One region of the Janthinobacterium sp. MP5059B genome, then DNA from elsewhere that is predicted to be linked to it. Evidence: predicted binding sites of a transcription regulator. Region 1 holds the regulator's gene; each other region holds the start of a gene.
The links. The regulator HrcA, encoded in region 1, represses chaperone genes, less so after heat shock. The targets are predictions, from matches to a motif close to TTAGCACTCNNNNNNNNNGAGTGCTAA.
Positions count from the first base shown of each region.

Region 2: a site for HrcA is predicted at 1,740-1,766, ahead of groES (co-chaperone GroES). Genes of this name have one in related genera too.
Region 3: a site for HrcA is predicted at 1,701-1,727, ahead of rpoH (RNA polymerase sigma factor RpoH). Genes of this name have one in related genera too.

Region 1 covers NZ_LRHX01000016.1:1,143,242-1,147,370, reverse strand. Annotated here, with positions in the region: gene JAB1_RS22245 (hypothetical protein) at 1-126, opposite strand, end outside; gene JAB1_RS22240 (HAD family hydrolase) at 371-1,096, shown strand; gene hrcA (heat-inducible transcriptional repressor HrcA) at 1,199-2,215, shown strand; gene fur (ferric iron uptake transcriptional regulator) at 2,264-2,695, opposite strand; gene JAB1_RS22225 (outer membrane protein assembly factor BamE) at 2,891-3,514, shown strand; gene dapB (4-hydroxy-tetrahydrodipicolinate reductase) at 3,534-4,129, shown strand, end outside.
Region 2 covers NZ_LRHX01000016.1:418,143-422,271, forward strand. Annotated here, with positions in the region: gene JAB1_RS18950 (cell division protein ZapA) at 17-328, opposite strand; gene JAB1_RS18955 (DUF904 domain-containing protein) at 328-618, opposite strand; gene JAB1_RS18960 (hypothetical protein) at 748-1,494, opposite strand; gene groES (co-chaperone GroES) at 2,008-2,298, shown strand; gene groL (chaperonin GroEL) at 2,349-3,998, shown strand.
Region 3 covers NZ_LRHX01000002.1:65,800-69,928, forward strand. Annotated here, with positions in the region: gene JAB1_RS00935 (ATP-binding cassette domain-containing protein) at 1-553, shown strand, start outside; gene ftsX (permease-like cell division protein FtsX) at 550-1,470, shown strand; gene rpoH (RNA polymerase sigma factor RpoH) at 1,886-2,785, shown strand; gene JAB1_RS00950 (hypothetical protein) at 2,876-3,100, opposite strand; gene JAB1_RS00955 (hypothetical protein) at 3,326-3,778, shown strand; gene JAB1_RS00960 (antibiotic biosynthesis monooxygenase) at 3,775-4,122, opposite strand; gene JAB1_RS00965 (cytochrome P450) at 4,119-4,129, opposite strand, start outside.

The DNA.
Region 1 (4,129 bases):
CAGGCCATCTTTGGCCAGGCCGACGACTTGGCCTTGCAGATACAGGTTGCCGCCGCTGCCACCGCAGGCTGCCAGTGTGACGGCGCAAGCCGCCGCCAGCATCGAGCGCAGGTACAAATTTTTCATACATTCTCCAAAACGAATTAGGTTGGGTAGCGCAACGCGGACGCTGGCGCCGCATTGGAATGGCGCCTATTTTAGTCTATCTGGCAAGCTGAATGATCTTGCCTTGTATCACCCTGTAACAATTTTTCGCCGGGAAGCGCTGGCCCGGCCCCATTTCATGGAGGCGCAGCCATGCCGGCGGCGGCGATCAATGCGACAATAGAGGCAGGCTGCGCACTGTGGCGTGGCATCCACCGTGAATCCCATGTCTCTTGCCCCTGTAAAACCTGCCGTGCCGCCCAAGGCCATCCTGTTCGACCTCGACGATACCTTGTGGCCCATCGCGCCCGTGATTGCCGCAGCGGAAACCCTGCTGCACGACTGGCTGGCCACGCATGCGCCCAAGGTGGCGCAGCAGTTTTCCATCGAGGTGCTGCGCCAGCACCGCCTGGCCATGCTCCATGAACAACCGCATTTCCATGGCAACCTGATCGAGTTGCGCCGCGCCGGCTTGCTGGCCGCCTTCGAGGCGGCCGGCGAGGATCCTGTCCTGGTCGATGGCGCCATCGCGCAGTTCCTGGCTGCGCGCCATCGCGTCCAGCCGTATGACGACGTCTTGCCTGGCCTTGCCTGGATGGGCCAGCGCATGCTGGTCGGCTCGATTTCGAATGGCAATGCGGACCTTGAAATTATCGGCCTGGCACAGCATTTTAAAGTCTCCATCGCCGCCAGCGATTTCGGCGTGGCCAAGCCTGACGCGAGCATCTTCCTGGCCGCTTGCGCCGCGCTGGGCGTGGCGCCGCATGAGGCCGTGTATGTGGGCGACGACCTGTATTTCGACGTCACGGGAGCGCAAGGAGCGGGCATGCGCGCCGTGTGGATGAACCGCAAGGGCAGCGACGCGCATCTGGCCGCCGGCGTGCAGCCCGACGCCATCTGCGCCAACTTCGATGAATTGCTGCTGTGGCTGCAGGGGCAACTGGAAGATTGATCGCCGCGGGGCGGGCGAACGTGCATAATAGGTGCTGTTGATGCACGTTCGGCCGCTTTCGTTGCCGCTTGCTTAACAACATACTTGCTTAAATAAAACACCATGCAACTCGATACACGTGCCCAAACACTGCTGAAAGCCCTGGTCGAGCGATATATCGCCGACGGCCTGCCGGTCGGTTCGCGCGCCTTGTCGAAAATTTCCGGCCTGGACCTGTCGCCGGCCACGATCCGCAACATCATGGCCGACCTGGAAGAACTCGGTTATGTGTCCAGCCCTCACACCTCGGCCGGACGCATCCCCACGCCGCGCGGCTACCGCATCTTTGTCGATACCTTGCTGACCGTCCGGCACCTGGACGAGCATCTGGTGGAGTCGCGCATGCGCCTGCAGACGCCGCAACCGCAAAAAACCATTGCCAACGCGGCGCAGATGCTGTCATCGCTGTCGCAGTTTGCCGGCGTCGTGCTCACTCCGCGCCGCGAATCCGTATTCCAGCAAATCGAATTCCTGCGCCTGTCCGAAAAACGCATCCTGCTCGTCATCGTCGCCCCCGGCGGCGACGTGCAGAACCGTTTATTGCTGACGGAGGCCGACTATACGCCGGCGCAACTGGTGCAATCGGCCAATTACATCAACCAGAATTATGGCGGCCTGTCATTCGATGCCGTGCGCGTGCGCCTGCAGGGTGAATTGCGCCAGTTGCGCGACGATATGGGCAGCCTGATGCAGGCGGCCGTGGAAGCGGGCAGCGAAGCGATGGCCGACCATAGCGATGACATGGTGATTTCCGGCGAGCGCAACTTGCTCAGCGTGAGCGATCTGTCATCGAATATGCATTCGCTGCGCCAGATGTTCGACATGTTCGAGCAAAAAACGGGTTTGATGCAGCTGCTCGACGTATCGAGCAAGGCGACGGGCGTGCAGATATTCATCGGCGGCGAATCGAACCTGGTGCCGATGGATGAGATGAGCGTGGTGACGGCGCCGTATGAAGTCAACGGCAAGATCGTGGGCACGCTGGGAGTGATCGGACCGACGCGCATGGCCTACGAGCGCGTCATCCCGATTGTCGATATCACGGCCAAGTTGCTGTCAAGCGCGCTCAGCCATCATTGATCGTACTGCCTGGCGCGCCAGCCGCCCCGTGGGAGCGGCCAGCTGTGGTCAGGCGGTTTTGTGCGGGCAAGCCGTCTTGATGCAGTTGCCATAGATGGCCAAGGCGTGTTCGGCGATCTTGAAGCCGCGCTCTTCGGCTACCTTTTGCTGGCGCACTTCGATGTCTTCGTCGAAGAATTCTTCGACCCGGCCACAGTCGAGGCACACCAGGTGGTCGTGGTGGGAACCTTCGTTGAGCTCGAAAATCGCCTTGCCGGTTTCAAAATGGTTGCGGTTGAGCAAGCCTGCCTGTTCGAATTGCGTCAGGACGCGGTAGACAGTTGCCAAGCCGACATCCATATTGTCGGCCAGCAGAATCTTGTAGACGTCTTCCGCGGTCAGGTGGCGTACCGGGCTACTCTGGAAGATATCGAGTATCTTCAGCCGTGGCAGGGTGGCTTTCAGGCCGCTTGCCTTGAGATCACTAGGATTGTTACTCATGTTTGTTGCTCGTATGTGGGTCAGGTGCTTTATCATATAGCGTTTTAGCGGGGAGTGCCAAAATATGCATTTTTTGGCAGGCCGGCCACTCCTGGCGTTTTGTTCATCAAATTGAGGTCATTTATGCGCGTAACACCGGCTGTATTGCCATCTCTCTGGCACCGTATTTCATTTCGAGCACCAGTCGTGGCAGGCATGGTCTGTGTCGCGCTGGCCATGTCCGGCTGCGCCAGCCGTGGCATCCTTGGCGAAAAGCCGGCAGCTGCTCAAAAAGAAGGCAAGGAACTGGTCCCCGAACAGGGCGCACAAACGACCACCATTACGCCACTGCAAAAATTCATGTGGTTTTTCTCGCCCTACCGTCCTGACATTCAACAAGGCAACTTTGTCTCCGAAGAGATGCTGGCTCAGTTGAAAGTGGGCATGACGCGCGACCAGGTGCGTTTCGTCCTCGGCACCTCGCTGCTGACCGATATCTTCCATGCCGACCGCTGGGATTATCCATTCCGCCTGGCCCGGGGCAGTGGCGAAACCACCAGCAGCCGCGTGGTCGTGTACTTCGGCAAGGATGGCAAGGTTGAACGTTTCGAAGGCGGCAACTTGCCGACGGAGAAAGAATACATCGACCGTATCGCCGGCCCGTCGCCGTTCGCCAAGGTTGCCAAGGCCGACGTGCCTGCCGCCGCCGTGCCATCGCCCGTGGCGCCAAGCGCCGTGCCCGTGCCGGCCGATGCCGCGCCCGCCATTCCTGTGAGTAAGCCGGAAGTGACGCCTGCGCCTGCCGCCGAGCCTGCACCTGCTGCCGAACCCACCAAATAAGTTGCTGTAAGAGAATAAAATGACTGAACTGAAAATTGCCATCGCTGGCGCCAGCGGCCGCATGGGCCATATCCTGATCGAAGCGGTCAGCAATGCGCCTGACGCCGTGCTGGCCGGCGCCCTCGACCGCGCTGGTTCGCCTTCCGTCGGCCAGGATGCGGCCGCCTTCCTGGGCAAGCCTGCCGGCGTGCTGATCGCATCCGATCTGGCCACCGGCCTGGCCGGCGCCGATTACCTGATCGACTTCACGCGTCCCGAAGGCACTTTGCAGCATCTGGCGTATTGCGCCGAGCATGGCATCAAGATGATCATCGGCACCACGGGTTTCGATGATGCGGGCAAGGCCGCCATTGCCGCCGCCGCCGAAAAGACGGCCATCATGTTCGCGCCGAACATGAGCGTGGGCGTGAATGTCACCATGAAGCTGCTGGAACTGGCCGCGAAAAGCCTGTCCGAAGGCTACGATATCGAGATCATCGAAGCGCATCACCGCTTCAAGGTCGATGCGCCATCGGGCACCGCCCTGCAAATGGGCGAAGTGGTGGCCGGCGCCCTGGGCCGCGACCTGAAGGAATGCGCCGTGTACGGCCGCGAAGGCGTGACGGGCGAACGCGA
Region 2 (4,129 bases), 730 kb from region 1:
AGGTTTGATTCGATGTTTAAAAAAGGTTTTCCTGGGGCGTCAGAGCGCTATCCAGGACAGTGTGCATGGCCGAGATTTTCTGCTTCACTTCCAGTATCGTCAATTCCGACAGCGGACCTTGCGGCGACTTCACGGAGAGGAATTCCGCGGCCACGCCCAGGGCGGCCAGCACGGCGATGCGGTCGTTGCCCTTGACCTTGCCCGCGTCGCGGATGGCTTTCATTTTGCTATCGAGATAGATCGCCGCTTCGCGCAGCGCGCGCTCTTCGCCGTCGCGGCACACCATGCTGTAGGACTGGCCCATGATATTGACATCGACACGCGGCATTACGCTTCCTTCTCGTTCTCGGCACTATAGGCGCCCGCTTCCGAAGCGGCTTGCTCCAGGCCGGCTTGCACCAGTTCGGGAATTTTTTCCAGCAAAGCTTCCACCCGCTCCTGCGCCTCGCGCATGCGCTGCACATACAGGGAGTTCTCGGCGGCCAGCGCGGCATTGTCCTTGCGCAGTTGCGCGTTTTCACGGCGCAGCGCATGGGTCATTTCGGCCAGCAGGCCTATTTTGTCGGATAATTCGTTGAATTCGGAAATCATCCCGCCACTATAGGGCGGACGCTCCATGGGCGTCAATCGAATCACGCCGCTGTCACACATATTTACATCAATGCAGGGCAGTTGGCGGACAATACACGCTTTTTCCGGCGCTTTTCGCCAAGTGCGCGCATCTGCCGGCGCCGCGATGGCAGCGTTTTACTCGTCGACGTAATCGGGTTCGATATCGAGTCCGCCATAGCGGTTTTCGCAAGAGCGGCGCGTCAGCGTCTGTTGTCCGCCCTTGCCGTCAAGAACCATCGTCAAGTCGCGGCAAGTACTGCGATAACTGCCAGGCTTGGCGTCCGTACCCGAGGGCGTCAGGCGCACTGCCAGCGGCACCGCATTGCCCAGGCCCTTGTTGCTCCACTGGCGCGTCTTGCCATCCTCTTCATCTTTCAAGGTGCGCACGGCGGCCGTCAGCAGCGCTTTCTGTTCCCTGGCATTGAGCTTGGCGATGGTGACGTCGGACAGGAATGGCGGATACACGACGGGCGCCGGGTCCTTGCCCTGCACATCCCAGCGTCCGCTGTTCTGCGAACAAGTGCGGCGGCTCAGGTCCTGCGACTTGTCGCCCGCGGTGACGACGAATTTCAGGTCGCGGCACACGTGCGCCTTCAAGCTGTGTTCCGTCATGCCGGAGTTGCTGAAGTTATATGTGACTTTCACCAGCACGCCGCTGTCGCCGCCGTTGTCCCACACATGGGCTTCCTGGTCGTCGTCATCCTTGTTCAAATCGTTGAACAAGTCATTGAGCAACATTTCCTTTTCCAGCGGCGTCAGGGCCGCCACGGTGATCTCGTCGACGATGGTGGGCGTTTGCGCCGCGGCATTGCCCAGGCAGGCGAGACCGACGAGAGTAGCGCCCAACAGGCGCAGGGCGGGATGGGAAATCGGGAATGGCATGGCGTGCTTTCTGGTGCGAGTGGTGATATTGATATGCAATTGCAATCATCTTATCAAATTTCATAGTCAAACTCTGTTTCCTATGCGTACAGGAACGCCCCCTCTCCGAACGGCATGCTAGAGTCGCGCCTGTTGCTGACGCCCGGGAACGAGGCTTGTGCTGGCGCAAACCCTGTGTAGATGCAGGCTCTGCTCAGCATCTATCTATATGTTCCCCTTGAATAAGCCCCCTACCGTCCCTATAATTAGCACTCGTTAGTAGAGAGTGCTAACAAACTCTTTCGTAGCAATCCTCAGGAAATGATGGTGCTTGCCAGGCCACTGCAGGGAACGCTACGCGGCGGGCGACGCCGCGATGCACCACTGCCGGATACAGGCAAGGACAGGATGACATGGGGTTTGCTTGACCGTTGCGGGCTGCTTTCAACGGCGGTCACTGAAAGCACGTCTGGCGCTGTGCCAGGCATGTATTCATTTAGCAACACCTATCCATTGAACTTTAAGGAGTTTTGTATGAATCTGCGCCCATTGAACGATCGCGTCATCGTCAAACGCCTCGACCAGGAAACCAAAACTGCGTCCGGCCTCATCATTCCTGATGCAGCTGCTGAAAAACCGGATCAAGGCGAAGTCCTTGCCGTAGGCAATGGCAAGATTCTCGACGACGGCAAAGTGCGTCCTCTGGATGTCAAAGTGGGCGACCGCGTCCTGTTCGGCAAGTACGCCGGCCAAACCGTCAAAGTTGACGGCGATGAGCTGCTGGTCATGCGCGAAGAAGACATCATGGCGATCGTCGTCAAGTAATTGTTTCCACGTTGTAGACAGATACATCCCGAAACTCAGGAGAATTGAACATGGCAGCTAAAGAAGTAGTATTCGGCGACGCAGCGCGCGCCAAGATGGTCGAAGGCGTCAACATCCTCGCCAACGCAGTCAAAGTAACGCTGGGCCCGAAAGGCCGCAACGTGGTCCTGGAGCGCTCGTTCGGCGCCCCTACCGTCACCAAGGATGGTGTCTCGGTAGCGAAAGAAGTTGAACTCAAAGACAAGCTCATGAACATGGGCGCGCAAATGGTCAAGGAAGTTGCTTCCCGCACCAGCGACAACGCCGGCGACGGCACCACCACCGCAACCGTGCTGGCACAAGCCATCGTGCGCGAAGGCATGAAGTTCGTTGCCGCCGGCATGAACCCGATGGACCTGAAGCGCGGTATCGACAAGGCAGTTGCTGCCACCGTCGAAGAACTGGCGAAAATCGCCCGTCCTTGCACCACGACCAAGGAAATCGCCCAGGTTGGCGCGATCTCGGCAAACTCGGACTACTCGATCGGCGAGCGTATCGCTGAAGCGATGGAAAAAGTCGGCAAGGAAGGCGTCATCACCGTTGAAGACGGCAAGTCGCTGAACGACGAGCTGGACATCGTTGAAGGCATGCAGTTCGACCGCGGCTACCTGTCGCCATACTTCATCAACAACCCGGAGAAACAAGTTGCCGTGCTGGACAGCCCATTCGTCCTGCTGTGCGACAAGAAAATCTCGAACATCCGCGACCTGCTGCCGGTACTGGAACAAGTCGCAAAAGCTGGCCGTCCACTGCTGATCATCGCAGAAGACATCGAAGGCGAAGCGCTGGCCACCCTGGTTGTGAACAACATCCGCGGCATCCTGAAAACTTGCGCAGTGAAAGCACCTGGCTTCGGCGACCGCCGCAAAGCCATGCTGGAAGACATCGCTGTCCTGACCGGCGGCCAAGTGATCGCTGAAGAAGTCGGCCTGACCCTGGAAAAAGTGACCCTGGCCGAACTGGGCCAAGCGAAACGCATCGAAGTGGGCAAGGAAAACACCATCGTTATCGATGGCGCCGGCGAAGCAGCTTCGATCGAAGCACGCGTGAAACAAGTGCGTGTACAGATCGAAGAAGCGACCTCGGACTACGACCGTGAAAAACTGCAAGAGCGCGTCGCCAAACTGGCTGGCGGCGTTGCCGTGATCAAGGTTGGCGCAGCCACCGAAGTCGAAATGAAAGAGAAAAAAGCCCGCGTTGAAGATGCACTGCACGCGACCCGCGCTGCCGTGGAAGAAGGCATCGTGCCAGGCGGCGGCGTAGCCCTGCTGCGCGCACGCGCCAACATCACGGTCAAGGGCGACAATCCTGATCAAGACGCTGGTATCAAGATCGTCCTGCGCGCAATGGAAGAGCCACTGCGCATGATCGTGCAAAACGCTGGCGAAGAAGCTTCGGTCGTCGTGGCAGCCGTACTGGCTGGCTCGGGCAACTACGGCTACAACGCTGCCAACGGCACGTATGGCGACATGGTGGAAATGGGCGTCCTGGACCCAGCCAAAGTGACCCGTTCGGCGCTGCAAAACGCCGCTTCGATCGCTTCGCTGATGCTGACGACCGACTGCATGGTCTGCGAAATCGCTGACGACAAAGCAGCCGGCGGCATGGGCGGCGGCATGGGTGGTATGGGCGGCATGGGCGGCATGGACGGCATGATGTAATGTCCGGCGGCCAGTCGCGCAGGCGACGGCGCGACTGGCCGCATACGCAGGGACAGGGCTGGCAGACCAAAAGCTGCCAGCGCCTCCCGGCGGCCCCGAAAGCCACCTTCTACGGAAGGTGGCTTTTTTTC
Region 3 (4,129 bases), on a different contig from region 1:
GGATATGGCGAAGATCAAGCCGGCCGGCGTGCCCTTCCTGCGCCGCAACATGGGCCTGATCTTCCAGCAGCAAAAATTGCTCAACGACCGCTCCATCCTGGCCAACGTCATGCTGCCGCTGCTCGTCGTCGGCGCCCACAAGGCGGCCGCCGAACAGCGCGCGCGCGCCGCGCTCGACAAGGTGGGACTGCTGGACCGCGCCATGGCGCGACCGCTGTCGCTGTCGGGCGGGGAACAGCAGCGCGTGTCGATCGCGCGCGCCATCGTCAACCGACCGCAGATCATCCTGGCCGACGAACCGACGGCCAACCTGGACCGCGCCAGCGCCAACAAGGTGCTCGACGCCCTGAAAGCATTCCACTCCGTGGGCGTGACCTGCCTCATTTCCAGCCATGACGAACAGATGCTCGACGCCGCCGCCCGCGTGATCCACCTGAAAAACGGCCAGCTGGTCGCCATCGACAAGGCCACGCAGGCGCCCGTCTTCGCGCCGCCCGATCCCGATTTTGCGCCCTCTCCCGACCAGGACGACGCGCAGGGAGAGCAGGCATGAGAGGCTGGTTCCGTCAACACCGCTTCGCCCTCGGTTCGGCGCTGATTCACTTGCGCAAGTCGCCGGGCGGCTTTCTATTGAACGTGCTCGTCGTCGCCATCGCCCTGTCGCTGCCGTTCGCCGGCTTGACCATGCTCGACAACGTGCGCCCCATGTCGGAACAGATGTCGGTCGACCCGGAAATCAGCGTCTTCCTGAAGATCGACACGCCGCGCGAGCAAGCCGTGGCCCTGGCGGGCGCCATGCGCAAGATCGTGGGCCCGCAAAAGGCGAAGATCGTCTTCATCCCGCGCGAACAGGCGCTGGACTCGCTGAAAAACAAGAGCGGCCTGGCCGATGTGCTCAGCACCCTGGGCGACAATCCCCTGCCCGACAGCTATGTGCTGAAACTCGATGCCTTCAGCAGCGCCAGCGAAGCGCAGGATGTCGATGCGGTGGCGGAACAGTTGCGCCAGCTGCCATTCGTGGAATCGGCGCAAGTCGATTCGGCCTGGGTCAAGCGCCTGGCGGCCCTGCTGGGTGTGCTGCGCCTGGTGCTGCTGCTGCTGGCGATCACGCTGGGCGTGGCCGTGATCGCCGTGGTCTTCAATACCATCCGCCTGCAGGTGATGCAGCAGCGCGATGAAATCAGCATCTCGAAATTGATCGGTGCCACCGATACCTTCATCCACCGCCCCTTCTATTACACGGGCGCCCTGCTGGGCCTGTGCGCCGGTGCGCTGGCCCTGAGCGCCGTGGCGCTGGCCTTGCAGCCGCTGAACACGGCGATTGCCGAGTTTGCCCGCCTGTATGCGTCCGAATTCCAGCTGGTGCCGCTGGCGCCGCTGCCGATGGCCGGCTTGCTGGCCGTCAGCGCCGGCCTGGGTCTGATCGGCGCCTTCCTGTGCGTGCAGCGCCACCTGGCGCGCCTGAACTGACTTTCCTTTCCATGGCGGCGCTCCCGCGCCGCCATGCGTCTCGCCATCCCCATATTGCTGTTATATTGATATTAAGCAAGTATTCTTAAGGCTCGCTTCAGCCAGAGGCCGTAGACTGGCCATGTTGTCGTAAAGCGGCCTGCAGCGCTGTTCAAATCGCTTTTTAAAGATGTATATCAAGCATTCATTCGCCATAGCATTTAGGCTATCAGGTCGATTAAATGTGCTGATTGGCACTCTCAAGCAGAGAGTGCTAATATAGGGACATACCAATAGCAGAACCGCCATGGACGCCAGATCAAGATGGTGCCGCGATCTGCAAAGTGCAAGACCGAATACGCAAAAACGAAGATACAAGCTGCCACGTCGCGTGACGTGGCCAACTGGAACAAAGCAAGACTACGAGGGAGAAAACATGACTATGATGTCCGCAACGTCCGCATTGGTTCCGACCAAAAGTAATGCGCTGGGCCTCGGATTCACTGGCAATCTGGGCAATATCGACGCCTATATTTCGGCCGTGAACCGCCTGCCCATGTTGACCCATGACGAAGAAATTTCGCTGGCAACACGCCTGCGTGAAAAAAATGACCTGGCCGCCGCGCAAGAACTGGTGCTGTCGCACCTGCGCCTGGTGGTCTCGATTGCCCGCGGCTACCTGGGCTATGGCTTGCCGCACGCCGACCTGATTCAGGAAGGCAATATCGGCTTGATGAAAGCCGTGAAGCGTTTCGATCCGGACCAGGGCGTGCGCCTGGTGTCGTACGCCATGCACTGGGTGAAAGCCGAGATGCATGAGTACATCCTGAAAAACTGGCGCCTGGTCAAGGTCGCGACGACGAAGGCGCAGCGCAAGCTGTTCTTCAACCTGCGCAGCCACAAGACGGGCCTGGACGCGATGACGCCAAAGCAGATCGATGCGCTGGCCAAGCTGCTCGACGTGAAGCGCGAAGAAGTGATCGAGATGGAAACCCGCTTGAGCGGCCGCGACATCGCGCTGGAATCGCCGACCGACGATGAAGACGACAAGTTTTCGCCGATCGCCTATCTGTCGTCGGAGCAAAGCGAGCCGACCAAGGTACTGGAAGCGGAACAAGTGACGCGCCTGCAATCGGAAGGCCTGGAAACGGCACTGTCGAAGCTGGACGCCCGTTCGCGCCGCATCATCGAAGCGCGCTGGCTGGCCAACGACGACGGCTCCGGCGCCACCCTGCACGCGCTGGCAGAAGAGTTCGGCGTATCGGCCGAACGCATCCGCCAGATCGAAGTGGCGGCGCTGAAAAAAATGAAGGGCGCCCTGGCAGCCTACGTGTAATCGCAAGCAATGCCGCAATGCAAAAGGCGCCGCAAGGCGCCTTTTAGTTTTATAACTTGATATTTATCAACAGATAAACATTGTCAGCCCTTACGCTGCAGCCAAGCCCTTGGTGATCAGCTCGGCGACCAATTCATTCAGATCCGCGCCGCGTTCCTTGGCCAGGGTCTGCAATTGCAAGACCAGATCGCTGTTCAGCTTGACGGCGAATGGCACCAGGCCCAGGGCCTGATCGCGCTTGCGCTGCTCGCGGCGGTCGATGACCACCGCTTCCTTACCGAATGCACCTGCGCCGGGAACATTCATCTTTCCCATCAGTTTCTTGGCATCGCTTTTGGCCAGGTCGGTCGGTTTTTTTCATGGTTGTTTCCTGATTTTCAAAACAGCCATTCTACGCAGTAATCGGCGCGCCGCGTGGCTGGCGCATCAATTCACCGGCAGCACGCCAATAGTGCGCCGTAAAAATATCATTTTGTTACTATCATTTTCATCCCACGCGTGAACAAGCACGCCGGGGACGCTCCACCTGAAAGGAAAAACATGCATTATCTGACCCGCTCTTACCGTACCGTGCTGCTTCCCCTGTTCTTCGCCTGCCTGGCCGTGCTGACTGGCTGCGGCGCGGCCGGCAGCGCCGGCGACGCGGAAAACACGCCGCGCAGCGTCACCCACGTGCTCTCGCCGGGCGAACAGGTGGCCATCACGGCCACCGATACCCTGAAACTCGAACGTGTCAACGACAGCCGCTGCCGCAAGGGCGCCGTGTGCGTGTGGAAAGGCTACGTCAGCTACAGTTTCAGTTTGCTCAACAGCGCAGGCGCCACGGACATCGTCTTGTCCGACTCCATGCCCGGCGCCGCCAGTTCCGTCACCGTCAACCACCTGACGTTTACCCTGCTCGACGTCGATCCGGCCACGCCGCCCGCCCTGAATGCGGCCGAGCCCACGTATCGGGTCAAAGTAAAAATCACGCAGGGCGCGCTGCCCCGCTAAACGCTGTGGCGCCGCCGGCTGTCGGCCGGCGCCTGCTGCCGGTCCAGCATGCCGTAATCGCGCACGACGGCGGCAATGCGCAGCCGGTAGTCGTCAAACACGCCCTGCCGGCCGGCCGTTTGCGCCACGCGGTGCGCTTCCAACTGCCGCCATTGCGCCAGCGCCGCCTCGTCGCGAAAGAAGGATAGCGACAGCAATTTGCCTGGCTCGCTCAGGCTGCTGAAGCGCTCGATGGAAATGAAACCGTCCACTTCATCGAGCAAGGGACGCAGCGCGGCGGCCAGGTTCAGGTATTCCTGGCGCCCTTCGGCGCCGGGCCAGACTTCGAAAATCACGGCAATCATTTCATTT